Regions from separate parts of the Priestia sp. 3CA3 genome, predicted to be linked through region 2. Evidence: riboswitches for the same ligand, from Rfam matches in the RefSeq annotation. Region 2 holds a riboswitch; each other region holds the start of a gene.
What was found. A riboswitch is a leader RNA that binds a small molecule or an ion and turns the genes downstream of it on or off. The one in region 2 is predicted to bind S-adenosylmethionine.
Positions count from the first base shown of each region.

Region 1: linked by a shared signal. The riboswitch ahead of AC1VNJ_RS18495 (phosphoadenylyl-sulfate reductase) and the one ahead of AC1VNJ_RS04720 (hypothetical protein) in region 2 are both predicted to bind S-adenosylmethionine.
Region 3: linked by a shared signal. The riboswitch ahead of AC1VNJ_RS18835 (methionine ABC transporter ATP-binding protein) and the one ahead of AC1VNJ_RS04720 (hypothetical protein) in region 2 are both predicted to bind S-adenosylmethionine.

Region 1 is NZ_JBXENJ010000007.1:4,563-14,497, forward strand. It holds gene AC1VNJ_RS18470 (sirohydrochlorin chelatase) at 1-24, opposite strand, end outside; gene cobA (uroporphyrinogen-III C-methyltransferase) at 38-817, opposite strand; gene cysC (adenylyl-sulfate kinase) at 909-1,508, opposite strand; gene sat (sulfate adenylyltransferase) at 1,521-2,672, opposite strand; gene AC1VNJ_RS18490 (inorganic phosphate transporter) at 2,725-3,804, opposite strand; gene AC1VNJ_RS18495 (phosphoadenylyl-sulfate reductase) at 3,824-4,537, opposite strand; SAM riboswitch class I at 4,792-4,894, opposite strand; gene cdaS (sporulation-specific diadenylate cyclase CdaS) at 5,208-5,834, shown strand; gene AC1VNJ_RS18505 (VOC family protein) at 5,932-6,315, shown strand; gene AC1VNJ_RS18510 (potassium channel family protein) at 6,383-7,171, shown strand; gene AC1VNJ_RS18515 (YugN-like family protein) at 7,181-7,585, opposite strand; gene AC1VNJ_RS18520 (glucose-6-phosphate isomerase) at 7,686-9,035, opposite strand; gene AC1VNJ_RS18525 (Na+/H+ antiporter subunit A) at 9,744-9,935, shown strand, end outside.
Region 2 is NZ_JBXENJ010000001.1:919,531-929,465, reverse strand. It holds gene AC1VNJ_RS04760 (class I SAM-dependent methyltransferase) at 1-302, shown strand, start outside; gene AC1VNJ_RS04755 (poly-gamma-glutamate hydrolase family protein) at 346-1,065, shown strand; gene AC1VNJ_RS04750 (hypothetical protein) at 1,127-1,636, opposite strand; gene pdxR (MocR-like pyridoxine biosynthesis transcription factor PdxR) at 1,659-3,068, opposite strand; gene AC1VNJ_RS04740 (GNAT family N-acetyltransferase) at 3,181-3,579, shown strand; gene AC1VNJ_RS04735 (GNAT family N-acetyltransferase) at 3,609-4,448, opposite strand; gene alaP (alanine permease AlaP) at 4,689-6,092, opposite strand; gene AC1VNJ_RS04725 (DUF1540 domain-containing protein) at 6,409-6,567, opposite strand; gene AC1VNJ_RS04720 (hypothetical protein) at 6,668-7,012, opposite strand; SAM riboswitch class I at 7,076-7,177, opposite strand; gene AC1VNJ_RS04715 (hypothetical protein) at 7,299-7,595, shown strand; gene AC1VNJ_RS04710 (GNAT family N-acetyltransferase) at 7,608-8,054, opposite strand; gene AC1VNJ_RS04705 (hypothetical protein) at 8,136-8,576, opposite strand; gene AC1VNJ_RS04700 (glycosyltransferase family 2 protein) at 8,684-9,673, opposite strand; gene AC1VNJ_RS04695 (DUF6044 family protein) at 9,686-9,935, opposite strand, start outside.
Region 3 is NZ_JBXENJ010000007.1:62,764-72,698, reverse strand. It holds gene AC1VNJ_RS18870 (acetyl-CoA C-acetyltransferase) at 1-950, shown strand, start outside; gene AC1VNJ_RS18865 (acyl-CoA dehydrogenase family protein) at 974-2,758, shown strand; gene AC1VNJ_RS18860 (arsenate reductase family protein) at 2,874-3,230, shown strand; gene gcvH (glycine cleavage system protein GcvH) at 3,366-3,749, shown strand; gene AC1VNJ_RS18850 (YusG family protein) at 3,829-4,074, shown strand; gene AC1VNJ_RS18845 (toprim domain-containing protein) at 4,256-4,606, shown strand; gene AC1VNJ_RS18840 (thioredoxin family protein) at 4,621-4,920, shown strand; SAM riboswitch class I at 5,101-5,208, shown strand; gene AC1VNJ_RS18835 (methionine ABC transporter ATP-binding protein) at 5,340-6,365, shown strand; gene AC1VNJ_RS18830 (methionine ABC transporter permease) at 6,358-7,026, shown strand; gene AC1VNJ_RS18825 (MetQ/NlpA family ABC transporter substrate-binding protein) at 7,044-7,880, shown strand; gene AC1VNJ_RS18820 (carboxymuconolactone decarboxylase family protein) at 8,002-8,367, shown strand; gene sufC (Fe-S cluster assembly ATPase SufC) at 8,606-9,391, shown strand; gene sufD (Fe-S cluster assembly protein SufD) at 9,409-9,935, shown strand, end outside.

The DNA of each region.
Region 1 (9,935 bases), on a different contig from region 2:
GCAAACATATAAAACTGCATCCATATAATCAACCTCTTTAGTAAGCTTCTTGTGCATACGAATAGTAATGCTGTCCAGTCTTCTCAAACCAATTCAATCGGTCATGAAAATTTACAACTTCACCAACGATAATCATACTGGGATTTTCAATTTGTTCTTCTTTAACAATATCAACAATTGTACCAAGAGTTCCAGTTACAGTGCGCTGGTCCGCACATGTGCCCCAGTGAATCAATGCAATTGGCGTAGCTGAGGTTTTTCCATGTTCCATTAACTGTTGGCAAATGTACGGTAAGTTCCTCACTCCCATATAAATGGCAAGAGTATCTACACCTTTGGCTAGGCTATCCCATTTGATTGCATCATGCTCGCTGTCTTTACGGTGTCCTGCTACAAAAGCAAAGCTTGCGCTGTATTCCCGGTGAGTGACAGGGATTCCTGCATAAGCAGCAGCTGCGATACCTGATGTAATTCCTGGAACAATTTCAAATGAAATGCCCTGTTGCACGAGAGCTTCTGCTTCTTCCCCTCCGCGTCCGAAAACAAATGGATCTCCGCCTTTTAAGCGCGTTACAATTTTCCCCTTTTTAGCGAATTTCACTAAAAAGTTATTGATTGTTTCTTGCTTGAGGGTATGGTAGTTTGGAAGCTTTCCGCAGTAAATAATATCAGCATCACTTTTAGCATACTCCAGCAGGTCCTTATTCACTAAACGATCATATAAGATAACATCTGCTTGCTGAATTGCTTTCAACCCTTTTAATGTAATTAAATCTGGATCTCCTGGTCCTGCACCGACTAGATATACTTTCCCCATGAATGCCTTTCACCCTTCCATCATTTCCACGTCTCCGCAGCGCTCCCAAATTTTAATTTGAATTAGAACAGCGGACAAAGTCCGCTGTCATTTAGATGAATTTTCGGTTAGATAAATATTCAATAACAGTTTGTACACATTCTTCTACAGACTGTGTGCTTGTATTAATTGTTACTTCAGGATTAGCAGGTGACTCATAGGGAGAATCAATTCCTGTAAAATCACGGATTTCTCCGCTTCTTGCTTTTTTGTAAAGGCCTTTTGGATCTCTTTTTTCACATTCTTCTAACGGACACTCTACGTATACTTCCAAAAATTCATTCCCCTCTAAGATCTCACGCACTTGAGCGCGATCTTCTTGGAATGGAGAGATAAATGCTGTTAGTACCACTTGACCGCTGTCTACGAACAGCTTAGAAACCTCACCGATACGGCGAATATTTTCTGTACGATCTTCAGCAGAAAACCCTAAATTCTTGTTTAAGCCAAAACGAACATTGTCACCATCTAATACATAATTGCGAATATTTTTATCAAAAAGCGCTTTTGCCACTGCGTTTGCTACGGTAGATTTACCTGAACCCGAAAGGCCCGTAAACCATAATACAAAACTGTGATGATTATTTTGCTCGCGTCTTTCCTGTTTTGTAATTCCAGCATCATGCCACGTAATGTTTGTTGATTTACTCACTTCAACCGCTCCTTATTTTGAAGATACTTTTTGTTTTGCTAATCCCTTAATTAACACTTCAATTACTTCTTTACGGCTGAATGTGCTTGGTGGCACTTCTCCGTTACGAAGCATTTCACGTACCTTGGTACCAGATAGAATCATATGATCTTCCTTGCTGTGAGGGCATGTTTTCGTTGATGCCATCGCTTCACACTTCTTGCAGTAGAAGCTGTGTTCAAAAAATAAAGGTGTAATTCCTAATTCATCTGCCGTAAAGTTACTGAAGATTTTTTGTGCATCATATGTTCCGTAGTAGTCACCAACACCAGCGTGGTCACGGCCTACAATGAAATGCGTGCATCCAAAGTTTTTTCGAACCATTGCATGGAAAATAGCTTCTCTAGGTCCAGCATAGCGCATTGCAGCAGGGAAAACTGCCAAAGCTACACGATCGCTAGGATAATAGTTCTCTAAAAGTACTTCATAACTTTCCATACGGATATCTGCTGGGATATCATCTGACTTTGTTTCTCCTACAAGTGGATTTAAAAACAGGCCGTCTACAATTTCTAATGCTGTTTTTTGAATATACTCATGCGCACGGTGAACAGGGTTACGAGTTTGGAATCCAACAACCGTTTTCCAACCGCGCTCTTCAAATGCTGCTCTTGTTTCAGTTGGATCTAGGTAATACTTTTCAAAACGCGTTTTAGGTGTACGTTCTACAAGTACGATTGGACCTGCTACATATACATTTGGGCGTTCCATCATTTTCTTCACACCAGGGTGGGCAAGTTCTGCTGTGCGGTACACATTTTCCGCTTCTTTTTCTTTATTTGGCGTATATACTTCAGAAACTTCTAAAACACCATATGTCACACCGCTTTGAACTAGTTTTACTTTGTCGCCAATGTTTAATTCTTTAGCCTGCTCTTCTGTTACGGGAAGAGTAATAGGAATACTCCATACAGTTCCATCTGCTAGACGCATATTTTCAACAACTGATTGATAATCTTTTTCTCCTAAAAACCCCGTAATTGGGCTATAAGCACCAATTCCAATTAGTTCTAAATCGCTTAGAGCCATGTTGTCTACTTCAATTTCTTTTGTTAGTGACGTGTAGTCATATGTTGGTTGATATAAATTAATTAATTCTCCACCGTGTGCTTGAATTGTTGTCATTTTGTAAAATCCTCCTTAAGTAATTAACACAATATAATAAAAAGCACTTGAATCACGCAGTCATTTTTTCTTTTTCCGACTGCAGGCTTGCTCTTTTTCTTCTAGTCGTTCTAGCTAAGCTTAGAATACCTCCTGTAGCAATACATCCACTAGCTAGCACCACAAATGAATATAAGTCGCTTTCAAGTACTAATTTCACAAGAACATATGAGATTACGAGTGAAAATACAGGGGATACCACCCAAACCTTTAACATTTGAATGACCACTTCTCGCTGTTCTTTCGTAAATCCCGTTTTCGCTGCGCCTATTCCAATAATAGAAGACGTAGTGACCTGTGTAAGCGGTACTGGCAAACCAAACAGTGAAGCGACTGTAACAAGAGAAGCACCAGTACCCGAGATAATACAGCCTTCTCCTACAGAATAGCGAGTAATTTTTTTTCCGTTTGTTTCAATAACTCGGCCTCCTAGTAAAAGAGCTCCGAGCGCCACCGCCAATCCTCCTGCTATGACACCCGTTGTAGCATCCATTAATCCAGCTCCTACTAGAGGACCGACAGCATTTGCCACATTGTTCATTCCAGCTGAGAAGGCTTCAAAGAATCCCGTTGCAATAACTAAAATCGTTAAAACTCTTTTCCACTTTCCCTCTGCTTCTTTTTTATGCGCTCTGCGCTTTATCAATTTCCCAATCAAAAAAGCAATAACAAATGAAACTAGCGGAACAATAATCCAAAAAGACATGACAATTAAAAGTTTTTCTACATACAGAGATTGATAAGCTACCCCTACTCCAACAACTGAGCCAACTGTTACTTCACTTGTTGATAAAGGGATACCAATCAAATTCGCGAAAAAGAGTGACAGCGTTGCAGCAGCCAGAATGATAATAACTAATTCTACTGACAGCAGTTTTTCAGGTATGATACCTGAACTGATGGTTTTTACCACCTCACCGCCTCCGGTAACAGCTCCGAGCACAATTCCTACAGCACAGATGAACAGGGCCACTCTTCGCTTTTTAATTGCACCGGAGCCGTATGAAACGCCCATAGCAGCTGCTGCACCGCTTGCCCCAATATTCATTGCAAAAAAAAGCGCAATGATAAAGGCAACATATAAAAGCATCATTTATTCAGCTCTTTCGTATTTAAGATTCGTGTAATCCGCACTCCACTTTTTGTGTACCTGCCCATCTTCCTGAACGTAAATCGTCTACATTATAGGCAGGTGCGGTACAGGGCTCACAGCCGATACTTGGGTAGCCTTGATCATGAAGTTTGTTGTATGGCAAATCATGCTTATACACATAACGCCAAATTTCTTTCCATGACCAATGAATTAACGGACAAACTTTCACCTTCTTGAATTTCTCATCTTTATTAAAATAATTCGTGTTGGCACGAGACTCAGACTGCTCACGTCTCAAACCGGAAATCCACGCATCATAAGGAGCAAGGGATTCTCTTAGCGGAATGATTTTTCGAATTTGACAGCATAGGTTAGGCTGACTCTTCCAAAGCTCATCTCCATGTTTTTCAGCTTGTTCTGCAAGAGTTAAATCCGGCTTTTTCATATGAATACGTAAATCAGGGAAGCGTTCTTTAATTGCATCAATCACTTCATATGTTTCTTTAAAATGAACCCCTGTATCTAAAAAGACAATTTCAGCATCTTTTTTCACTTTTGAAATTAAATCAATTAACACGATTCCTTCGATCCCAAAGCTTGACGCATAAATAATTGAATCTCCATAGGTATCATACGCCCACTGCAATGCTGAAAGGGCTCCTTTTGTTTCATCTTTACTGTCGAACTCTGGAAATGTATCGCTCCAGTTTTCGTACGTATATAAGTCTGCCATTTTCTCCACTCCAATTCTTAGTTATCCGCGTTATCCAATAAAAAAAGACGGTTTTACCCACTAGAATTGGATAAAACCGCCTCTAGTGTGTCTAGTCAGCGAAACTATTTAATTCTTACTTTGCTTCGGCGTGTTCAAAGGTTTGTTTTAAGTCGGGGGTTTACAGTCATCGTTGTCCCTCCTCAAAATATCTCTTGCGCTATATCAAAATAAAAAGTCTTCCGTATTGAAAGACTGGGTAGGCAATAATTTTCACCTTATCTTTCAAAATGATACACACTTTGCTGGAATTAGCACCTTGCTAAGCAGGTTGCCGGGGTTCAGCGGGCCAGATCCCTCCACCACTCTTGATAAGCATTTTTTAAAAATTTTAGCATATTTAGAATATTTGTCAACATTAAAAATTATATATCCGATAAGAAAACTATACTTTAAATTCACAGAAATATCTATACTTTTATTTAAAACAACATATGTAAATTTAACCCAAATGTGAACATATCAGTTTATAAAACGCTTTCTTTTTTCCCCGACTTTTTATGTTCTCTTGCTAAATAAAATGCAAAATCTCTCTATAAAATTAATAACGGATTTATGAGCTTTACGGATAATTCACCCACATTAGCACACATTACAGATAACACTGACTGACAGATAGGAGCTATATAAGATGGAGAGACAACCCTTTCAATTAGACGATACAATTAAAAATAATGTGCGAACATATTTACAGCAGATTTCAACTGAAGCCTCTAATTTAATTAAACATTTAGACACGAGTGATCATTGTATTTTATGTGATTTTGAGGAGATGAGAAGGTTATTTCAAGATGTTCAAGCTACGGCCGCCTCTTATTACTTGCGTCATTACTTATCGCCTTATACATTTGAATACGCTGCTCTGTCCCTAGCTATTCATAACCTCTCTGAGAAACGTCACGGCGCTTTAATTGTCATTGAACGGGAACAAAATGTTGATCCTCTTATTCAAAAAGGAATGCCTATTCAAGCTCCTGTCAGCGCTACGCTAGTTGAGACACTGTTCTATCCAGGGACACCCTTACATGACGGAGCCGTCCTAATTAGAAATAATCAGCTTATTTCAGCTGCTAATGTTTTACCTCTCTCGTCTATTATTTCAACGAACAAAAAGTTGGGAACACGTCACCGTGCAGCAATTGGAATGTCGGAAAAATCGGATGCATTAATTTTAGTTGTATCTGAAGAAACAGGTAAAATTTCGTTTGCTCTTGATGGAAGCCTCTACCCTATTCACTCCAGCAAAAATATGATTTAAGAGCCCTTTCCTGATAAGCAGCCCTATCTTGACTTATCTATCCTTTCTCTTTAATATATTTCATAGTTTTTACATACTATAGATACGGGTGATGCATATGGCAATTTTAAAATTTGAACATGTAGGCGTTCAAGTAAAGGATATAGAAGAATCTATTGAGTTCTATACACAAAAAGTGGGATTGGAGCTCATCGAAACACTACCACATACCGATCCGTCTTTGAAGCTAGCTTTTCTAGGTTTAGAAGGCAATGTAATCGTAGAGTTAATTCAAGGGTATAACTCAAGCTTACCTAGTGAAGGTAAAGTTCATCATTTTGCGCTGGCAGTAGATGGAATTGAAGAGGAGTTTGAGCGTTTAAAATCAGCAGGCGTTTCATTTGTGGAAGAAAACATTGTAACTTTGCCAAATGAAGCAAGATACTTATTTTTCTACGGTCCAGACAAAGAATGGATTGAATATTACGAAGTAAAAAGATAAAGATATCTTATACCTTCAGTGAAAAATGGTCATACTGTGGCTATGACTAATCACTGGAGGTTTTTTTATGATGGAATGGCTATTATTCCGACTTTTTCGTCGTTCTATTTTAGTGCGGCTTCTTTTTATTATCGGCTGCCTTGTTTTACTTTTCGGCATGCTTATACATTTCCTAGAGCCGCAAACGTTTGGGAATGTGTTTGAAGGAATTTGGTGGGTTATTATTACAATCTCTACTATAGGATACGGTGATTTTGCTCCCACCACTACGATTGGAAGGTTAGCTGCAATTATTTTAGTCCTGGTTGGAACGGGATTTATTACTACTTATTTTGTCACGCTTTCTAAAATTGCTGTTTCCGCTGAGAGCGCTTATTTGGAAGGGAATTTAAAGTTTTATGGAAAAGATCACTTCATCGTTGTGGGGTGGAATGAGCGCGCCAAACTCGTGCTAGAGTCTTATCGCGACGCATTTCATAAAGAAGACATTGTTCTTATCGACGACTCTCTGACTAAAAACCCCATGATCTGTGATCGCGTTCATTTTATTAAAGGAAGTCCCTCTCACTATGAGGTATTAGAACTTGCCAATGCTCGGTGCGCAAAAAAAGTGCTGATTACTGCCGATCAGCATAAGACAGAAGAATATGCAGACATGAATACGATTGTTACGCTAGTCGCTCTGCAAGGATTGAACCCTTCTATTTACAGCATCGTTGAACTGTTAACAAAAAAGCATATTCAAAATGCGCAAAATTTGGGGGTAAATGAAATGATTAAAACAAACGAGTTGATTAGTCAGGTCATGTACGAACATATTTTTGTGAAAAAATTAGAGAGTTTAAGAAAAGAATAATCCTTTCAATTATTGAAGCAGCGCCTCTTCTGCCTCTCTAATTAGCTCTTCTCCTAAGCTGATATACTTTTCTGGAAATGAAGCGTCTGCGTCTTGGGGTTCTGCAAACTGGTTAAATGAAGCACCCACGTTTCCATTGTGAACATTGTCATCTAAGCCAATTTGATACTTATGTGAAAGTAAAAATGGCGTACCAATCTGTACGGTTGTTCCTTTAGAATCCAGTTCTCCATTCGTAGCTGTAAACGGGATGCGTAAAAACTGATAGCCGACTTCATCATTCATCTTATAGTCGAATGAACCATGATCATAATCCCAATTTCCTCCAATGTTATACCCAAGCGGCTTAAGCGTTTTTTCTAATTCATAAAGCTTGAATAATGTGCCGTCTAATCTTGAAGATAATTCAATCATCTTATCCCTCCTCTGTTTTAACATGTCCTTTTTCCAGCTTTTTATCCTTTATCTCAAAAGCAAAAAAGTTCACCTTCTAACAAGAAGGTGAACTTTTTATTTATTTCAAACGCTTTTCTAATTCTGCTTTTTTCTCTTCAAAACCAGGTTTTCCAAGAAGAGCAAACATATTTACTTTGTATGCTTCTACTCCCGGCTGATCAAATGGGTTTACGCCTAATAAATAGCCGCTGATTGCGCATGCTTTTTCGAAGAAATATACAACATATCCAAATGTATACTCATCTAGCGCTGGAATGTTCACAACTAAGTTTGGAACGCCTCCGTCTGTGTGAGCAAGCATTGTACCTTGGAACGCTTTTTTATTTACAAAGTCAACTGTTTCACCAGCTAAGTAATTTAGTCCATCTAAGTCCGCTGCATCTTCTTCAATTGTTAGCTCATGACGAGAATCTTGAACTTGTACAATTGTTTCAAAAATATCGCGACGACCTTCTTGTACATATTGACCTAAAGAATGAAGATCCGTTGAGAAGTTAGCAGATGAAGGGTAAATACCTTTTTGGTCTTTTCCTTCACTTTCACCAAATAACTGTTTCCACCACTCAGCAAAGTACTGAAGAGCTGGCTCATAGTTAATCAGCATTTCAATTGTTTTTCCTTTATTATAAAGAACATTACGAGCTACAGCATATTGATAAGCTGGGTTCTCTTCTAGCTCTGATGATGAAAATGCTTCTTGAGCATCAGCTGCCCCTTTCATCATTTGTTCGATATCAAGACCTGCAGCGGCGATTGGTAATAAGCCAACCGCTGTTAATACAGAATAACGGCCGCCTACATCATCTGGAATAACAAATGTTTCATAGCCTTCTTCGTCCGCTAATGTTTTTAATGCGCCGCGCGCTTTATCTGTTGTTGCATAAATACGCTTGCGTGCTTCTTCTTTCCCGTATTTCTCTTCTAATAATTTACGGAAGATACGGAAAGCAATCGCCGGTTCTGTTGTTGTACCAGATTTTGAAATAACATTAATAGAGAAATCTTTATCTTGTAAAACATCCATTAGGTCTTTCATGTATGTTGAGCTGATGTTGTTACCAGCAAAAATAACTTGCGGAGTTTTACGCTGTTCTTTTGATAATGTGTTATAGAATGAATGCTGAAGCATTTCAATAGCAGCACGAGCACCTAAGTAAGATCCTCCAATACCAATAACAATCAATACATCTGAATCCGATTTAATTTTTTCTGCACTTTTTTGAATGCGTGCAAATTCTTCTTTGTCATACTCCGTAGGAAGGTCTACCCATCCTAAAAAGTCGTTCCCAGCACCTGTTTTTTCATGAATTGAATGGTGAGCTACTTTCACGGCATCACGTAAGTATGTAAGTTCATGTTCACCAAAAAATGATAACGCGTTTGAATAATCAAAACGAACATGTGTCATAGTCTGTTCCTCCATTAAAATATCTTTATTTTCCACTTTATCGAAACTGTTAGCTGAATTCAAGGGAATCCACTTACAATTTGACACAATCATTATAGTTTGTTGAAACTGCAATCATTGTATGTACCCTTTTATTTAACGATAAATTCAGTTATGAAGTCAACTAATGTTCTTTGATTAAAAAACGTAATTCATGCACGATTACGCAAATAATAAGCAAATAAAAAACGACTAAAGAGTGGTCTTCAATCGTTTTTCATTTACTTACCGGATGGTGCAATATAGTTCATTTCACCTATCTTTACATATTGTCTCGGTTTATAAGAGGCTTTTAACAGGGAAGAGTCTATTGATATAGAATTTTCAGCTTCGTTTTTAGAAGTGAGTAGCATCCTGTTTTCTTCTTTCATTTCTAAGTGATTATTCAGTACAAATCCGCTCATACATAATGCGCTAAAAATGAGAAAACTGATGGTTATTTGTTTCCTATACATTTCCATCACCTCACTCTTAGAGTGACAATTTCACCTGATTTTTATACGTCTAAAAAAATTTTTTTATGTTTTTTTTATGGATTTTGTGACGAGTTTCTATTTATTTAATAAGGTTTGAAAAATCCGCTGATACTAAGAATTAGCATGGATGCATGCATAATTAAATTATTATATAATCGGTTACAGAATTGAATATCACAAGGAGGTTTGTCTTTTGTCGTGGTTGCACTTGGTGATTTTATCGCCTTTTTTATTAGCCTTTTTTGTCCCGCTTCTGTATAGGAAATTCCAGCGTATTCATACAGGGTGGTTCGTTTTACCTCTCCCACTTGTGTTGTTCATTTATTTCACACAATATATCAGTGGTGTTTCTAAAGGGGAAACCTACCTACATTCAATGAAATGG
Region 2 (9,935 bases):
ACAACACGGCAAAAGCGCTTCATGATTTTTATGAATCAGGCTGCTTTAATCATGCAGAAGAAAGGCGATTTACTCACGCTTATTACACTAAAATTGAGGATATTATTCCGTTTTTAAAGAAGCATGGATTTCGATGCATCGAGCTGATTGCCTCGTCAGTTAATTCAAAAGAGTGGAAGTACTGGCAGGAAACTTCTTCTGAAGAAATGAACAACATCGTTCAGCTCCTTATTCAACAAGCATCGAACCCGTATCACCTTGGACTGTCTTCTCACTTACTTTATATCGGGCGAAAAAATTAATAATCACCTCTATTTATCATAGGATAGATAGAGGTGATTATTAATGAAGCGTTTATTCAAATGGAGTACAAGCATTTTGCTATGTTTGATGTACTGCTTTTTGATTCCCCCTCCTTCTTATGCAAGCGGTGACTATTACTCTTCCTATGCAGAACTGCAGCAGCACGAAATTTTTCACCAAGACTACGACATTCGCTACGAGCAGCGCTTTAGCTATTTATCCATTATGGCCATTCACGGCGGCGGAATTGAACCAGGTACATCAGAAGTTGCCAAAGAACTCGCTGATCGCTTTTCTGCTTCTTATTATTTATTCGAAGGCATCAAGTCCACTAACAATGGAGTTCTGCACATAACCTCAGAAAACTTTGACGAACCGATTGCTAGAGGAATGGCTCAGCAAAGCATGTCCGTTTTGACGATTCACGGCTACAGCGGCAGTCAGCCTATCATGTATATAGGTGGGAAAAATCAGCTTTATAAAGAGCTGATGAAGCAATCACTGCGCAAAAACGGCTTTACCGTCCGTGACGCTCCTTCTGACATAGCGGGAACAAGCGAACAAAACATTGTGAACGATAATCTGCTAAAAGCCGGAGTGCAGCTTGAACTCACAGCCGAACTAAGAAAATCATTTTTCGCAAACCATGACTGGTCGAGAAACAACCGCATGAATGTAACACCGCTTTTTTATACATTTGTTACTTCCTTACAAGAAGCATCTTCTTCCTATCAAACTTTCCTTTACCTTCAAGTTCACTAATTTATCGACTCTTCCCTTATTCCTTGATTTCCAGACAAAAAAACCAGCGCAGTCTGTGTAATCAAACGCGCTGGTTTTTATCTATTTCTCTCGCTAAAATAGATCGTTTAAAGCCTTTTTGCTCAAAAAATTCTTTGATTTCACTTGGACTTTGATAAGAAAGTCTAATCACATAGTAGTTAATATATTCAATCCAAGCAAACGCGTAAAGGCCTAGAAAAAAAGCAAGTCCCTTAACCCCTAACTGCATATAGTGGTAAATGAGTACACCTAAACCTAACGTAAGAAGAATTTTATTCATTTTTTTAAAAAGCAGAAACAACTGAATGTAGCTGGAGGGCAAATGAGAATCTTCTTTTCGGCTCACCCGCCTCCATTTCATAAACCAGTACAAGCTTCCTTGAAACAGGATAAACTCAAGTATAATAAAAGCATACACACTTGAAAACGTTGTTAAATAAAAAGCCAGATGAGAAAACTCATTTAAGTACCCTATCCACAGCGCAGCAAACAGTAAAGCTGCCGTAAGCTCTCCTGTCCATAAACCAAACAATTTTCGCTTTACTTTCATAGAAATCCCCCCAGCGTACCTCTCAATCCTGCTGTTCAAACCAAGCTTTAAACAGCAGGTTTACACCTGTTTTTATTTCTCCATCAGACAGTCCTGCAAATCCAAGCAATACATAAGGCGTGTTGTTTTCACCCGCACTATGATAATAAATAGATGTTGGATAAATCGTTACCCCTTGTTTGGCAGCTGCTTCAATTAGTTTCTGTTCACTCATTCCTTTTTTTACCTTAAGAAGAATATGCAAGCCAGAATGTTCTCCAATAACATCTACACGTTCTCCCATAATAGTAGTCAAACAATCTAGCAGCAGCGCTTGTTTTTTACGGTATGCTGTTCTCATTTTATTCAAGTGACGTTCCCAGTGCCCTTCTTTCATAAACAGAAAAAGCGTATGCTGATGAAGCCTTGAAACAGGCTGTTTAAAAAGTCCACAGTGTTTCATATAACTTGTAAGAAGCCGGTGTGGCAGCACGGCATAACTTATTCGAAGAGAAGGCATCAACGATTTTGAAAACGTACCCGTATAAATAACGCGATCGTCTTGATCTAATCCTTGAAGGGCCGGAATCGGTTTTCCTTTATAGCGAAATTCTCCGTCATAGTCATCCTCTATGATATAGCCATTCGTTTCTGCCGCCCACTCTAATAGTTCAAGTCTTCTTGCTATCGGCATGACCATCCCAACAGGAAATTGATGAGACGGCGTAATGTACACCGCATCCGCTCCGCTTTCTTTCAGTTCCTTCACTTTCAAGCCAGAACTATCAAGAGAAATAGGGACGACCGACATGCCTTGTTCTTGAAAAACGTGCCTCGTTCGGTGAAAGCCTGGGTTTTCGAACCCAATTATCTTTTCTTTTCCTAGAATGACAGAAAGCAGCCACATGAGGTACTGTGTACCTGCACCTATCACAATTTGCTCCGCTGTGCAGCGCACTCCTCTTGAATGATAAAGATACGCTGCAATTTCTTGACGAAGAAGCAGTTCGCCCTGTGGATGTCCGCTATAAAAAAGCTGGCTTTCATCATGATAAATTGTTTGAACCGTTAGCTTTTTCCACGTGTTATACGGAAATTTTTCTACGTCTACCTTTCCATGGCTAAAGTCAATGACAGTTGATTTCCCTTCTTCTTGCGGTAAAGAGACATAGGCGGGAGGCTGTTTTTGAAGCACGACTTCATTTTTTATCTCTTTTACAAATGCTCCTTTCCTGGCTAGTATCTCGATATAGCCTTCAGCTTCTAACTGTACATAAGCCGCTTCAACCGTATTTTGGCTAATGCTTAAATGAAGAGCTAACTTTCGTTTAGAAGGCAGTTTTTCATGAGGCGGAATGGTGCCTTTTTGAATTTGTTTTTTTATGTAAGTATAAAGCTGCATGTATAAGGGATCTGCTTTTCTTTTATCGAGCAAAGGCATTAACTCTAACATGATGTTCTTTCCTTTCTAACTGACACTATTAAATTTACTGTTTCTGACACTTATTCTCAATTCAGATTCTTCATATACTGGACTATATCTTATAAATCAAGGAGATGACACAATGACCATTACTTACAAAACCAACGTCTCAATCCGTGCCGAACAAGCTGCTGAAGTGTTTGTACATTCAGGTATTAAACGTCCGGCACAAGATCTTGATCGAATTCAAAGAATGCTTGATCATTCTTCCCTTACCATTACCGCTTGGAAAGACAGCGAACTCATTGGCATAGCCAGAGCGTTAACAGATTTTAGCTACTGCTGCTATTTATCGGATTTAGCTGTCGTAAAAGACTATCAAAATCAAGGAATCGGCACACAGCTCATCAAGCACGTTCAATCAGAAATCGGTGAAGAAGCCGCGCTCATTTTACTTTCCGCTCCTTCTGCAATGAACTACTATCCAAAAGTCGGCTTTCATCAGATTGATAATGGGTTTAAAATTGGGAGAATTCGGTAGACGCGAAGAAACGAGCTTCTCCTTTCTTTTTATCCAAACGCCTGAGCTGCTATAGCAAAAAGGTTGCCCTGTCTAGCAGATAGGGAATTGACGCCATACGCCATAACAGGAGGCTCATTTTGAAGCTGAAATCCGTGATTTTCCACAAGTTTCTTTAACGTTTCCTCATGAGAAGACAGGTCAATTCTCAGCTTTTCTTTGTAACTCTTCGCTAGTTCATCAATGACTAGCATTGCTGCTTCAGCGTGTGGAGCAACTACGGGGCCAATCACGATATTGCTCGGGGTACGAACCGCTAAACCATAACCCATTATTTTATTTTGTTCGTTTTGTAAGACAACTGCTTTTTCAGCTTGCTGAATTCTACTTTTTAAAAATAGCTTTCTATTATCTCCAAATGCTGCTTCATCAAGCTTTAAAACCTCTTTGAAGTCCCTTCTCGTTAAGGATCGTGTATAAAACCCTGAAGCTTTAAATGCTCTTGGTATGTATTCACTGCTTATATATTTACTTACATAGTCCACGGTTTTGAACCCTGCTTTTTTATATAAGTGCTCACCTTCTTTTGTCGCAATTAAGTAGGCATTCACCTCAGGAGAAAGAATTTGCAAACAGTGCTTCATGAGCTGCCCGGCTAACCCTTGTTTTCGATAATCTTTTCTCACAATTACCATTCCTATAAAAGCTGACTGATTTTCATATAAAACTACTGCTACGCTTGATACAATGTCACCTTTCTCATTTCTATGTCCAAATACGTCTCCAGTTGAAAAAATCGTATGTAAATCCGCTTCGCTATAATCCCATTTTTCCAACTTAGATAGCACTAGCAAACCCTTTATGTCTTTTTCACTAAATCTTTCTATCATTTCTGCCTATTTCCTCCCAACTTTTCGATGCACTGTGTGGCGTTAAAAAACGTAAAACTACCATACTTATCCACTTCCAATTGCCATTTAATCATTAATGAATTCTCTAACTAAATAGTACAGAATAAATAGAATATTTTCTACATTATTCATATGTATCAATAATCCCTTCAAAAAAACTAATCATTCGCACATAAACTAATGAAAAAAGACCTCTTTCCAAGAAAGAGGTCTTTTCGTTTACTTCACTAGCTTTTGCTCAGTCCCAGCTGAACCTTGACTTCGTTTATGAAATCCTTTTGCGTAGTACGCGATAATAAGACCGATAAACCATAGTGGTCCGATAACAACTGCAATTCTTGTATCTGGATTGTACGCCATAAGAACAACCACCAGCGCTAGGAACGCAAGTGACACATAAGACGTTAACGGAAATAAAGGCATTTTGTATTTTAACTTTGCCTCTTCACCTTTTTTTAGCGTTTTGCGATACTTAATTTGAGAAAGCAAAATAATTCCCCATGTCCAAATCGCACCGAATGTTGCAATGCTTGTTACCCACGTAAATACTTTGGCAGGCACAATGTAGTTTAACGCTACTCCGACTAATAACGCACCTGCTGATGCTAAAACAGCTTTTCCAGGTACGCCGCCTTTTGTCAGCTGACCGTATCCTTTTGGCGCTTCTCCGTGCTCTGCTAAGTTAAACAGCATACGGCCTGTACTAAAAATACCGCTGTTACAAGAAGAAAGAGCTGCTGTTAGCACCACAAAGTTAATAATGCCTGCCGCTGCTGGAATCCCGATTTTTTCAAATGTTAATACAAACGGGCTTCCCTGTGAACCAATTTCTTGCCAAGGATAAATCGACATAATGACAAATAATGCACCAACGTAGAAAATAAGAATACGCCAAAAGACCGAATCAATCGCTCTTGCTAGAGATTTTTCTGGATTTTTCACTTCTCCCGCGGTAACGCCGATCATTTCAATTCCTAAATATGCAAACATAACCATTTGCAGCGACAGTAAAATACCTTTGAATCCGTTCGGGAACAGCCCGCCGTTGTCCCATAAGTTTTTAATACCCGTCGCAACGCCGCCGTTCCCGATTCCAAACACAATCATTAATAATCCAACGGCAATCATTAACACAATCGCTAAAATTTTAATAAGTGCAAACCAAAATTCCAGTTCACCATATGCCTTAACAGCTAAGAAGTTAACTGTTGTCATGATAACAAGCGCCGATAACGCCCAAATCCAGTTTGGTACATCCGGATACCAATATCCCATATAAATACCAACGGCTGTAATTTCAGCCATACATGTTACAACCCATAAAAACCAGTAGTTCCAACCTGTTAGATAACCAGCAAGGGGCCCTAAATAGTCGCGCGCGTACTTGCTGAATGAACCTGCAACAGGTTTTTGAATCGCCATTTCTCCAAGTGCTCTCATAATAAAAAACATAATCATTCCGCTAAATCCATACGCCAATAATATTCCCGGCCCTGCTAATTTAATAGCAGATGCAGATCCAAGAAACAGCCCTACCCCTATGGCTGCTCCTAAGGACATCAGCGTCACATGTCTTTCTTCTAACCCGCGTTTCAATTCTTTCCCCTGAGTTTTCCCCTGCATAAACGTCTCCCCTTTTTCCAATCTGTCAAAACGAGATGAATACAGCTTTTTTGTTAGCGCTTTCATATAAATTTATGCTAAAAGTCAGCTAGGCTGTATATTTTTATTCTATCACCTTTCTCTCGTTTTTCTTTTGTCGAAAAACAAAAAAATTATCGTATCATTTTGTTTAAACGCACAATTAGACGTAGACACTGCTTTTTTACTATGTATTTATTATCGCACCTAAGTAATAGTATTTTTTAAAAAATAGAAAAACGCCGACTCAACTCCGTCAGCGCATCGTTCATTTTATGCTTTTTTATAAAACTAGCAGTTATCTCGCGGGTTCAAAAGTTTTACAGCCAGGTTCTTCCGTTTCAGAAACATGGTGACTACTTTCAGGACTCACAACGTAAATGGACTCTGCACTGCATTTATTTCCCGATTTCCAATACATGCACTCATTCACTTCACATAATACACCTTGGGCCACTGTTATCCCTCCTTTTTTTGTCTTATCTATTTACTACCCGAAATAGAACGCTTCTAACATTTACATGCAAAAAAACCGCTTGTTTATCAAGCGGATCCTTTTACTGCGTGTGTTCAACATACTGTTTTTTAGCTAAATATAATTCACGACTCAGCGTGATCCGCCGTTCTCTCAAGTTCCTTAATTTAACTTGAAACTGTTCATTAGTTGGCTCTTCTTGAATTAAGCGATACGTAAAAGAAATATCTTCATTTAACTGTTTAAAATCTTCCCATATTTCTTGAACGAGTGCGGATTGTTTGTCTTCAAATGAACGATTTTGCTTCGTTTTTAGCGCGGCTAAAATTTCCTGCTGCCACGTTTCGTCTTTTAGTTCTTTTGCTAACAAGTATAGATCTAAATAATCATCAACGCTTAGCGCCTGTTGTGTATTTTTCAATGTCATCACCTTTTCTATACGAAATGTTTCTTCCTAAGAAGAGGATTTCATCATAGAAAAAGATTCCTCTTCTTATCTGTCAGAGCTAGGCTATGCTGGAATTAGCACCATTCAATAATTGTGGTTGCTGAGGCTTCAAAGGGCCAGTCCCTCCACCTCTCTAGATAAGAATATTTCGTTTTTAAATTATTTCTGACTATTCTAATATGTTTTATATGTTATGTCAATAGCTTTTCAATAAAAAGAAAAAAGAAGTAAAATATGGTATGCTTTCATAAAGGATGGTGAGCACATGAAACGATATATGTTATCTGCTTTTTTGGGAAGCTTGCTGCTGCTTCTCAGCATTGCTTTTTCATCTACTTTCCATATTGCAATTGTCAAAACAACCGGAAGCATTGGAGGGATTATTTTAGCAGCAGCGGCTTTGATTATGAACGCACTTGAAGATCCCCCCTCCTCAGATCATACAGGTAGAGGAGCTGTTGAAGTACTAGATAAAGGCGCTGTTTGGGCTACTTATTTACTTTTACTTTCATTACCGAACCTCATCGCATGTATAACATCTTATGTTTTATGGACTCGCTGACATTCACCAACATTACGGACGTTTTGCCACCTGTAGGCTCATTGATATTTGTTTATCTACAAATCCAAGTTCACGGTACACATGCTGTGCAAAATTCCCAGCATGAACGCTGAGTCTGATTTCAGGGTATCCTTTGATAGACAATTCATCAATTGCTTTTTGCATTAACGGCTTGGCTAGACCTTGCCCGCGGTATTCTGGTAAAACATATAACTCGTAGATAAAGCCAATTTCTGCTTTTGAAAAGAAGTCGGCAGATGGACCGACAAAAACCCAGCCTGCAAGTTTATTTTCTTGTCTAGATACTAAATAATAACACCCTTTTTCAAGGGCATTATCAATTAGTTCATTTACGCGTTCAGTTGACGGTTGAAACTGATGCGTTGTTCCTTCAAACAGCGCATCAGCAGATTTCGTCCGAATTTCCTGTATTTCTTCTTCAGTAGCTTTTGCAATCATCACAATCTCTCCTTTCGTGTTCGTTTTCCACATACAGAGATAAATTCCTGCAAAAAAAAGTCTTCGCCTAAGCGAAGACTTTTATTTAAATTCAAAATGTTCTTGATGGTTGCCTTGTTCATCCGTCCAGTTAATCATGATGTCTAAGCCTGCCGCTTTTCCAGGAACAGCAAAATTGGCATAGCGAAAACGCTGACCGCTTTTGCTTAAGTTAGACCTTTCAATAGGAGAAAACAAGCTGTATTTCGCCTTATTTTTTCCTTCGTGCCGAAAAGCTTGGACCTGCACACGCTCTACGTCTTTTCCAATGTTTTCAACGGTTAATCCATATGTATGATAGACGTTATTTTTCCACTTTAGCTGATTATCTCCCGTCATGCTCGCTTTTGTCAGTTCGACCGACCATTGTTCAGATGATTTCTTCATTGGAAGTTTCTCAATCGAAAGAGCGCTGACATGAATGGTTGCAAAAGCAAGCCAAACAAAACAAAAAGTGCTGACTGTATAAAGTAGTCTTTTCATAGATTTTGATCTCCTTAGAAATTTTAGTAGTAGCATCTCCTATTACCTTAAAAATTATGATAAACACTTTAACAAAAAAGCCTCTCCATTCAGGAGAAGCTTCTTAATTAATGCATCAGCAAATCTTTTTGTGTGTCTAACGAGTGTTTTGTATATAAATCTCTTTCAATCGCATATTTAGGACGCTGTTTCACTTCGTTGAAAATCTTGCCAATGTATTCTCCGACAAGACCTATTCCCATTAGCTGCAGGCCGCCTACAAGCCAAATTGATAAAATAAGAGACGTCCAGCCAATTTGTGTATGATCTAAATATTTTTGAATCAGCGCATAAATGCCAAACAAAATACTAAAGAGAAACGAAGCTCCTCCAAGCAGCGTCAGTAAGCGTATAGGTGCTACGCTAAAAGACGTAATCCCGTCAAATGCAAAAGCGAGCATTTTCTTTAGCGGATATTTTGACTCACCCGCCGTCCGTTCTTTGCGGTCATATGTGACTTCCGTGGAGCGAAATCCTACTAATGGTACAAGGCCCCGCAAAAAGACGTTTCCTTCTTTATATTTCATGAGTTCACCAAGAGCACGTTTGCTCATAAGGCGAAAATCAGCGTGATTTTGAACGAGCTGAATTCCTAGCTTGTTCATAAAACGATAAAACCCTACTGCCGTGGTTCGTTTGAAAAATGTATCGGTTTCTCTGCTGTCTCGAACGCCATATACAACTTCATACCCAAGCCAATATTTCTCTACAAAAGTACGAATGACGCTGATATCATCTTGCAAATCCGCGTCAATGGAAATGACGCAGTCAGATTGCTTATGAGCTACTTCTAGTCCTGCAAGCAAAGCATTTTGATGTCCTACATTTCGCGCTAACTTTAACCCTTTTACAAACAAATTGCTGCAGCTTTCTTTTTCAATAAGCGACCACGTGCTGTCTTTACTTCCATCGTCTACAAATAAAATGGTGCTTTCACTTGATACAAGTCGTTCATTAATTAGTTCTTTTACTACAGTAGTTAATTGAAAAGACGTCTCTGTGAATACTTCTTCTTCGTTGTAGCATGGAACCACGATCGTTAAAATAGGTCTGTTCATGTTATTGCCCCCTTACTTTGCTTCATATACATACACTTTCCAAGCGGACTGTTTATCGTTAAATGCTTTTAAAAAGTGCAAACCGTCGCTTTCAGCATTTTCAATTGGCACAGCTGAAAAAATATAGCGACCGCCCATTTTCTTAAATTGGCTGATATTAAGCTGCAAATGACGGATTTTTTTCGTTGAGTCTTTTCGGTAATCATATTTTTTCCCTAGCTCGCTAACAAACACATAGCAGCGATTGCCCCAATGATCATAG
Region 3 (9,935 bases), on a different contig from region 2:
TGCCTTATACGGTGCCAGCAATAACGATTAATCGTTATTGTTCATCAGGTTTGCAAAGTATTGCCTACGGTGCAGAACGAATTATGCTAGGGCAAGCCAAAGCAGTGTTAGCTGGAGGAGCAGAATCAATGAGTTTTGTTCCGATGTTTGGAAACGTAGCGCGTCCGAATGTTCAGCTGGTTGAAAATGCGCCGGAGTATTATATGGGCATGGGACATACAGCAGAACAAGTGGCGATGAAATACGGCATTTCACGTGAAGACCAGGATGCATTTGCCGTACGCAGCCATCAAAAAGCAGCAAAAGCACTTCAAGAAGGGAAGTTTAACGACGAAATTGTTCCCGTGGAAGTGACGCTTCGGAAAATCGATGAAAACAATAAGCTACGTGAACAAAAGCTGATGTTCTCTCAAGATGAAGGAGTTCGTCCTGGCACAACTGCGGACGTATTAGGTAAACTTCGTCCAGCCTTTTCGATTAAAGGATCCGTCACAGCTGGAAACTCTTCGCAGACAAGTGACGGAGCTGCATCCGTTTTTCTAATGGATAAAGAACAAGCTGAAGCAGAAGGCTTAAAGCCTTTGCTTAAGTTTCGCTCATTTGCAGTTGGAGGAGTTCCGCCTGAAGTAATGGGGATTGGCCCGGTAGCTGCCATCCCTAAAGCTCTTAAACTAGCAGGGCTGGAGCTTTCTGATATCGGATTGTTTGAATTAAATGAAGCATTTGCTTCTCAAGCACTTGGCGTTATTCGTGAATTAAATATTAATGAAGATAAAGTAAATGTAAACGGAGGCGCTATTGCCTTAGGTCATCCATTAGGCTGTACTGGAGCTAAGCTGACTCTTAGCTTAATGCACGAAATGCAGCGTCGAAATGAGCAGTTTGGAATTGTCACCATGTGTATTGGTGGAGGAATGGGAGCTGCTGGTGTATTTGAATTGTTAGCATAATCATTTCAAAGGGGGATATGAACATGTCAAATAAAACAAAACAAATGATTAAAGGTGGAAGTTTTTTAATTGAAGAAGGCGATGCAAGCCGCGTCTACACGCCGGAGGATTATACATCTGAACAAAAGATGATTGCCAAGACGACAGATGAATTTGTAGAAAATGAAGTCCTTCCGCAAGTGGAATATTTAGAAAAGCATGAATTTGACCGTTCTGTAAAGCTATTAAAACAAGCTGGTGAATTAGGCTTGCTTGGTGCAGATGTACCGGAAGAATACGGTGGGCTTGGTTTAGATAAGATTACCTCGGCTTTAATTGCTGAAAAAATGTCTCGAGCAGGCGGATTTTCCATCACTCATGGTGCTCATGTAGGAATTGGGTCATTGCCAATCGTCTTATTTGGAACAGAAGAGCAAAAACAAGCATATTTACCTGCTTTAGCGGTAGGGGAAAAAATAGCGGCTTATGCGCTGACTGAACCGGGTTCTGGTTCGGATGCTCTCGGTGCTCGAACAACAGCTCGCCTTAACGCAGAAGGTACACACTATGTGTTAAATGGAGAAAAGCAGTGGATTACGAATGCTGGATTTGCTGATGTATTCGTGGTGTACGCAAAAATTGACGGCGATAAATTTTCTGCTTTTATCGTTGAGCGCGAATTTCCAGGCGTTTCGGTTGGCCCGGAAGAGAAGAAAATGGGAATCAAAAGCTCATCAACCAGAACGTTGATTCTTGAAGATGCGCTTGTTCCAAAAGAAAACGTGCTAGGTGAAATTGGAAAAGGCCATGTGATTGCCTTTAACATTTTAAATATTGGGCGCTATAAGCTTGGAGTTGGAGCAGTTGGAGCAGGGAAACGTGCGTTAGAAATTACGTCTCAATACGTTAACCAGCGTCAGCAGTTTAAAACGCCAATTGCTAAATTCTCATTAACACAAGAAAAGTTAGCCACAATGGCTTCTAAATTGTATGCAACTGAAAGCTCCGTATATCGTACGGTAGGACTTTTTGAAGACCATATGGGCCAGCTTTCAGAAGAACAGCAAAAAGACGGAAAACAAATTGCTGCTTCTATTGCTGAATATGCTATCGAATGTTCATTAAATAAAGTGTTTGCCACGGAAGCTCTTGACTACATTGTAGATGAAGGCGTGCAGCTTCATGGAGGCTACGGTTTTATGAGCGAGTATGAAATTGAGCGTCTGTATCGCGATTCTCGCATTAATCGTATTTTTGAGGGAACAAATGAGATTAACCGTCTTTTAGTACCAGGCACATATTTACGCAAAGCGTTAAAAGGAGAGCTTCCACTGCTTCAAAAAGCACAAACGCTTCAAGAAGAATTGATGATGCTTATGCCGCAGGAAGTAGGAAATGAGCCCTTAGATCAAGAAAAAATGCTTGTGCAAAACGGGAAGAAAATTGCGCTCTTGCTTTTGGGATTAGCTGCACAAAAGTATGGCAAAGAATTAGAAAAAGAACAAGAAATTCTCGTTAATATTTCTGATATGATTAGTAACGTATATGCAATGGAATCTACTGTTTTACGTACTGAAAAAGCCATTTCCAAAACAGGAGTAGATCAAAACAGCTTAAAATTAAAATACACGCAAGTATTCTGCCAAGAAGCATTTAATCGAATCGAAGCAGATGCAAAAGAAACGTTAATTGGCGTTGAACAAGGTGATACGCTTAGAGTCATGCTTTCGTCTCTTCGCAAATTAACTCGCTATACACCAATCAATGTAATTAGCGTAAAGCGCGAGGTTGCAAAAACGCTTCTAGAAGTAGAGAAGTTCACAGTTTAAGGAAAAAGGAGCTCGTTTTGCGAGCTCCTTTTTGTTTAAGAAGCCTCTATCTAGGTAAATGATAAAGGATGTGTTAAAATACGAAAAAAGCTTAAAATAAAGGGTGGTTGACGAAATGTCATTATTTTTTTATTCATATCCAAAGTGCGGTACGTGCCGAAAAGCAAAGAAGTGGCTCGATGATAACGGAGTAGCATATGAAGAAATTCATATTGTAGAAAATCCGCCAACAAAAGAGCAGCTGCAAGCTTACTATCAGAACAGCGGCCTAGAATTAAAAAAATTCTTTAATACAAGCGGTAAAAAATATCGCGAGTTAGGTCTTAAAGATAAAGTAAGCAGTGCGAGTGAAGACGAACTTCTGTCTATTCTTGCGTCAGATGGCATGTTAATTAAGCGTCCGCTGCTAACAGATGGACAAAAAGTAACGCTTGGTTTCAAAGAAGAGCAGTTTGAGGACGTGTGGAAGTAAGTTTTCAAATAGAAAATTTTTACCTTTTACGTTACACTGTTAATAGGAAGTTATTTTAGGTTGTAGAAAGTGTTCTCCACGTTGAAGGCGCTTTTTATATAAACAAATTACGATACATATTTTGGAGGGATTAAGATGAGTACACCAAAAGATTTGCGTTATTCTGAAGAGCATGAATGGGTAAAAACAGAAGGAGACGTTGTCCGCGTAGGTATTACACATTTCGCTCAAGCTGAGCTTGGAGACATCGTATTCGTTGAACTGCCAGAAGTAGGAGCAACAGTAGAAGCTGACGAACCGTTTGGTAGCGTTGAATCAGTAAAAACAGTTTCTGAGCTTTACGCACCAATTAGCGGTGAAGTTGTAGCAGTAAACGACAACTTAGGCGATAGTCCTGAACTTGTTAATGAATCTCCATACGAAGAAGCATGGATGATTACAATCAAACCATCTGATGCTTCTCAAGTAGACAAGCTGATGACAGCAGAGCAATACGAAGAAATGACAAACGAAGGATAATATTCCTCCATAAATTGTCTTTATGAAAAGTTTTTGACTGGACACTCTATTAGTAAACAAGCTAAAGGAGTGTCTTTTTATGTTTGAAAAACAAAAAATGGACGTTACAGATCGCGTTACAGCTAAATTTCATGACGGCGGTATGAAATTATACGTTGATAAGCAGCCAATTGGTGAAGTTAGCTACGGAACAAGCGGCAATGAATACCGCTTTGAAGAAGGATATTCGCAAGAAAATAATAAGTTCTATCAATACGCGGACGTACAAAAACAAGGTGAAACGCAAAAATATACAGACTGCGATGAAGAAGCAGGATGGTGCTAAACAGTGGCAACTGCCGCTGTTTTTCTTGTTTTATAGAGATAATATGGCCTAAACTGCCTTTTAAAAGAGTTCTTTCTTGCAAATTTCTTTTAAAAAACAGGTGAACTGTGATACATTAACGAATATTGTATAGCATAAAGAAATGATGTTACTATACAACTGACGATTATGGGTGATGAAAATGGGGCTAATTGAAATTGAAAAAGTAATTATTGTCGAAGGAAAGTCAGATAAAAAGCGTATTCAAGATATCATTCGAGAACCAATTGAAATTATTTGTACAAACGGTACGATTAGTTTATCAAAGCTGGATGAAATTATTGACTGTACGTTTAACAAAGAGGTATACATACTCGTTGACTCTGATGATTCAGGGAATAAGCTGAGAAAACAATTTAAACGAGAGCTTCCGGAAGCAGAGCATCTATATATTGATAAAATGTACCGAGAAGTTGCTGCCGCCCCTAGACATCACATAGCAACAGTATTGCTGAGTGCCAATATCGATGTTAATGCAGAATTTTTAACATAAAAGGAATGAGCAACATGCAAGAATGGAGCGAAAAACAGCTGGATGATCAGTTAAAAGAAGGAGAAAGAGCCTTTATCTTTTTCCATACGCCTTTTTGCGGGACATGTCAGCTGGCAAAAAAAATGTTAACCGTGGCAGAAGCGATGCTGCCGGATGTAACCATCGGAATGAGCAATTTAAATTATATGCCTTCAAAAGCAGAATTATTTTCTATTGAAAGCGTACCTTGTTTGATTGAAGTGGAAAATGGTGAAATGGTAAAAAAACTCTACGCGTTTCATTCCATCGAGCACGTACTCGAGGAGCTTCGATAATCAAACGTTTGTTTAAAATGAAGAAGTGGAAAGAGAGCGAACCGTTGGGGCTGTTGAAATCTTGGGATATTATCCCAAGAACAAAATCTGTTGACAGCCTATCTGACACATGCTAAAATCACACTCATGAATGTTCATAAATGAATGAATATTTCCCAAAAACAAAATAATTGTTGCGAACTCTTATCAAGAGAGGTGGAGGGACTGAGCCCTGTGAAACCCGGCAACCGTCAGACTAACTGAAATGGTGCCAATTCCTGCAAAGCTATGCGCTTTGAAAGATGAGAGAAAGGATTAAATATCGAGCCTTTCTGTCATGCGCAGAGAGGCTTTTTTAATGGGGAAAATTGTTTTACGGCTTTTTCATCCTATAGGGCAACCTAACATAATTAAGTTTTTATTAAAGAAGGTGAAGAAATATGATTACATTAACAGACGTTACAAAAATTTATCAGGCCAAAAGCGGTCAAGTAACAGCTGTTGATAATGTGAATCTAACCGTTAACCAAGGTGAAATTTACGGAATTATTGGTTATAGCGGAGCGGGGAAAAGTTCTTTGATTCGCTTGCTAAACGGATTAGAAACACCAACGACAGGAACGGTCGAAGTAGCAGGTAATGATATTGGAAAAATTAAAGGCGGAAAACTCAGAAAAGCTAGACAAGAAATTAGTATGGTATTTCAGCACTTTAATATCTTGTGGTCGCGTACGGTACGAGAAAATATTGCCTTTCCGTTAGAAATAGCAGGGATTTCAAAAGAAAAAAGAATGAAACGAGTAGACGAACTTATTAAGCTAGTCGGGCTTGAAGGGCGTGAAGATGCTTATCCATCACAGCTTAGCGGCGGACAAAAGCAGCGTGTTGGGATTGCTCGAGCGCTAGCGAACAATCCAAAAGTATTGCTTTGTGATGAAGCAACATCAGCGCTTGATCCTCAAACGACAGATTCTATTTTAGATTTGTTAGTAGATATTAATGAGAAGCTAGGGTTAACCATTGTATTAATTACTCATGAAATGCACGTCATTCGTAAAATTTGTCATCGAGTAGCCGTTATGGAAAATGGGGCAGTAGTAGAAGAAGGACAAGTGCTAGAAGTATTCAGAAAACCTAAGCAGCCGATTACAAAACGATTCGTTCAACAGATTTCTGAACCAGAGGAAACGTTTGAAACGATTGAACAAGTAAAAGAGCTGTATCCAAGCGGGCAAATTATTCAGCTGACGTTTGTTGGCGGAAAAGCAGAGCAACCGCTCATTACAACGATTTTAAAACAGTTTGATGTAACGATTAATATTTTGCAAGGAAAGATTTCTCATACACAAACAGGTTCATACGGGACGTTGTTCGTTCATTTAGACGGAGAATTAACAGAAGTTGAAAAAGTCATTGCATACATTCATGAGCAGCAGGTAGAAGTGGAGGTAATGACAAATGCTTGAGAAACTATTTCCAAACGTTATTTTAGATGATTTTATTCAAGCGACAAATGAAACACTATATATGACGGCTATTTCAGTTGTAGCCACATTTGTTCTAGGTATTTTATTGGGCTTGCTTTTATTTTTAACGTCCAAAGGACAGCTTTGGCAAAACAAACCTTTATATGCCATTGTGTCGGCGGTTGTAAATATCTTTCGTTCCATTCCATTCATTATTTTAATTGTTTTACTGATTCCATTTACCAAAGCATTGGTAGGAAGTATTTTAGGCGCTAATGCAGCGTTACCGGCTTTAATTGTTGGAGCAGCACCATTTTATGCGCGTCTTGTAGAAATTGGTCTGCGTGAAATTGATAAAGGTGTTATTGAAGCTGCTAAATCAATGGGAGCCACAACAAGCACTATTATCTTTAAAGTGCTGTTACCTGAATCGCTGCCAGCTTTGATTTCCGGTTTGACAGTAACAACCATTGCGTTAGTCGGCTATACGGCAATGGCGGGTGTGATTGGAGCTGGAGGTCTTGGAAACCTTGCATATTTAGAAGGATTCCAGCGCAGTCATAATGACGTAACGCTAGCCGCTACGATCTTAATTTTGATTATTGTATTTATTATCCAACTTATTGGAGATGCGATTACTGCAAAAATTGATAAAAGATAAAGGGAGGATTATTTATTATGAAAAAATGGCTTTCAGCTTTAGCATTAACATCTGCGCTAGTAGTAGGATTAGCGGCGTGTGGATCTAACAATGGATCAAAAGATGAAAAGAAAATTGTCGTGGGTGCATCTAATACGCCTCATGCTGAAATTTTAGAACAAGCAAAACCTATTTTGGAAAAACAAGGAATTGATTTAGAGATTAAAAAATTCCAAGATTACATCTTACCGAACACAGCTCTTGCAAACAATGAAATTGATGCCAACTACTTCCAGCACGTTCCTTATATGAATTCAGTGCTAAAAGATCATAAAGGTGAAAAAGGGTATGATTTCGTAAGTGCCGGTGCCATTCACATTGAACCAATTGGTATCTACTCTAAAAAATACAAAAGCTTAAAAGATCTTCCGAAAAACGGCACAGTTATTATGCGTGATGCAGTAGCAGAGCAAGGACGTATTTTATCGATTTTTGAAAAAGCTGGCGTGATCAAATTAAAACCAGGCGTAAAGAAAACAGACGCACAAATTAAAGATATTGTAGAAAACCCTAAGAATTTAAAATTTAAAGCCGATGTTGAAGGCGGATTGTTACCTCAAATGTACAAAAACAATGAAGGTGACGCTGTTGTTATCAATGCTAACTATGCTATCGATGCTGGTTTAGATCCAGTAAAAGATCCAATCGCAGTGGAAAGCAAAGAAAACAACCCATATGCAAACATCATTACGGTTCACAAAGGTGACGAAAATAAAGATACAGTGAAAGCTTTAGTAAAAGTTCTTCACTCTAAAGAAATTCAAGACTACATTAAAGAAAAATACAAAGGCGGAGTATTGCCGGTAAATAAATAATAGAAGAAAAGCGCTTGCCCACTCTGGGCAAGTGCTTTTTTGTATGCATCAAAACGAATAACTCTTATTTTTCTCACGCATACTAACCGTGAAAACTTTACTGATGATGGGAGCTGACGTTATGCAGCAAGAAGCACGTCATTCAACTGAGCAAGCACTTCATGATTATAAAATGGGTGTTGGGAAATTTAGCGAAAAATTGCCGGAAGTAACAAAAACGTTTAATGCGTTTACTGAAGCATGTTTTGGAGAAGGTTCTCTTTCTAAAAAAGAAAAGCAGTTAATCGCGCTAGGAATCAGCGTAGTAGCTCAAGACGAGTACTGTATGATTTATCATACAAAAGGCTGCATTGATCAAGGTGCAACTGAGCAAGAAATTTTAGAAGCATGCGGAGTATCAGCGGCATTTGGCGGAGGCGCAGCGATGAGTCAGTCCGTTACGCTTGTCCAAGAGTGTGTTTCAGAACTGACTAGCCACACGCACTAAGTAAATAAAGTGGGTAAAAAGCTTGTCTTAGAAGGCTCTATCGAGTCTTTTAAGGCAACTTTTTTATGAGTGGATTTAGTCTTAAAAAACGTACATAATGGTTTAAAACCTTTTGGGTCAAAAGGTTGCTATAAGTTTTCATTTGTTATAAGATTGTAATGAGAATAAAATGAGAATAATTAAAAAGATATAGGTATATCGTTTTTTACTATATACGTCTATAACTGGAGGTTTTAATATGGCAGGGTCAACTTTAACAATTAAAGATCTTCATGTTGCAATTGAAGGTAAAGAAATTTTAAAAGGTGTTAATTTAGAAGTTAAGGGCGGCGAAATCCATGCAATCATGGGACCAAACGGTACTGGTAAATCAACATTATCTTCAGCAATCATGGGACATCCTAAATACGAGGTTACACAAGGAAGCATCACGCTAGACGGCGAAGATGTACTTGAGATGGAAGTAGATGAGCGCGCTCGTGCAGGTCTATTCCTAGCGATGCAATATCCAAGTGAAATCAGCGGGGTAACAAACGCAGACTTCCTACGTTCAGCAATTAATGCTCGTCGTGAAGAAGGCGAAGAAATTTCACTAATGAAATTCATCCGTCAATTAGACAAAAACATGGATTTCTTAGAAATGGATCAAGACATGGCTCAGCGTTACCTAAACGAAGGTTTCTCTGGCGGTGAGAAGAAGCGTAACGAAATTCTTCAATTAATGATGCTTCAACCAGGAATTGCAATTTTAGATGAAATCGACTCTGGTTTAGATATCGATGCGTTAAAAGTTGTATCAAAAGGTATTAATGAACTGCGCGGCAGCGAGTTTGGTTGCTTAATGATCACTCACTACCAACGTTTATTAAACTACATTACACCAGATAAAGTTCACGTTATGATGCAAGGTCGTGTTGTAAAATCAGGCGGACCAGAATTAGCGCAGCGTCTAGAAGCAGAAGGTTATGACTGGATCAAACAAGAATTAGGTATTGAAGACGAAACTGTAGAGCAAGAAGCTTAAGAGTTAGGAGGATCTCTATGACTATTGATACGAAATTACCATTTGATCAAGAGTACATCAGCAGCTTTTCAAAAGAAGCTAATGAACCAAGTTGGCTGCTAGATCTTCGCTTACAAGCTCTTGCGAAAGCAGAAGATCTTGCACTTCCAAAGCCAGATAAAACAAACATTTCGAAATGGAACTTTACTGCTTTTGACAAGCACACTTCACAGGCAAGCACAATCTCATCTGTAGACGAGCTTCCAGAAGTGGTTAAAGCACTGATTGATACAGAAGCGGTTAAAAATCTATATGTTCAGCGTGACCAAACAGCTGCATACTCAACGTTAACAGAAGAGCTAAAATCTCAAGGCGTTATCTTTACAGATATTCAAACAGCTGCTAAAGAGCATAGCGACCTTGTTGAGAAGTACTTCATGAAAGACGGAGTTAAAGTAGATGAGCACCGTTTAACTGCATTAAACGCAGCGTTATTAAACGGGGGTGTATTTGTATACGTTCCTAAAAATGTAGAAGTACAAGAGCCTCTTCAAGCTGTATTTGT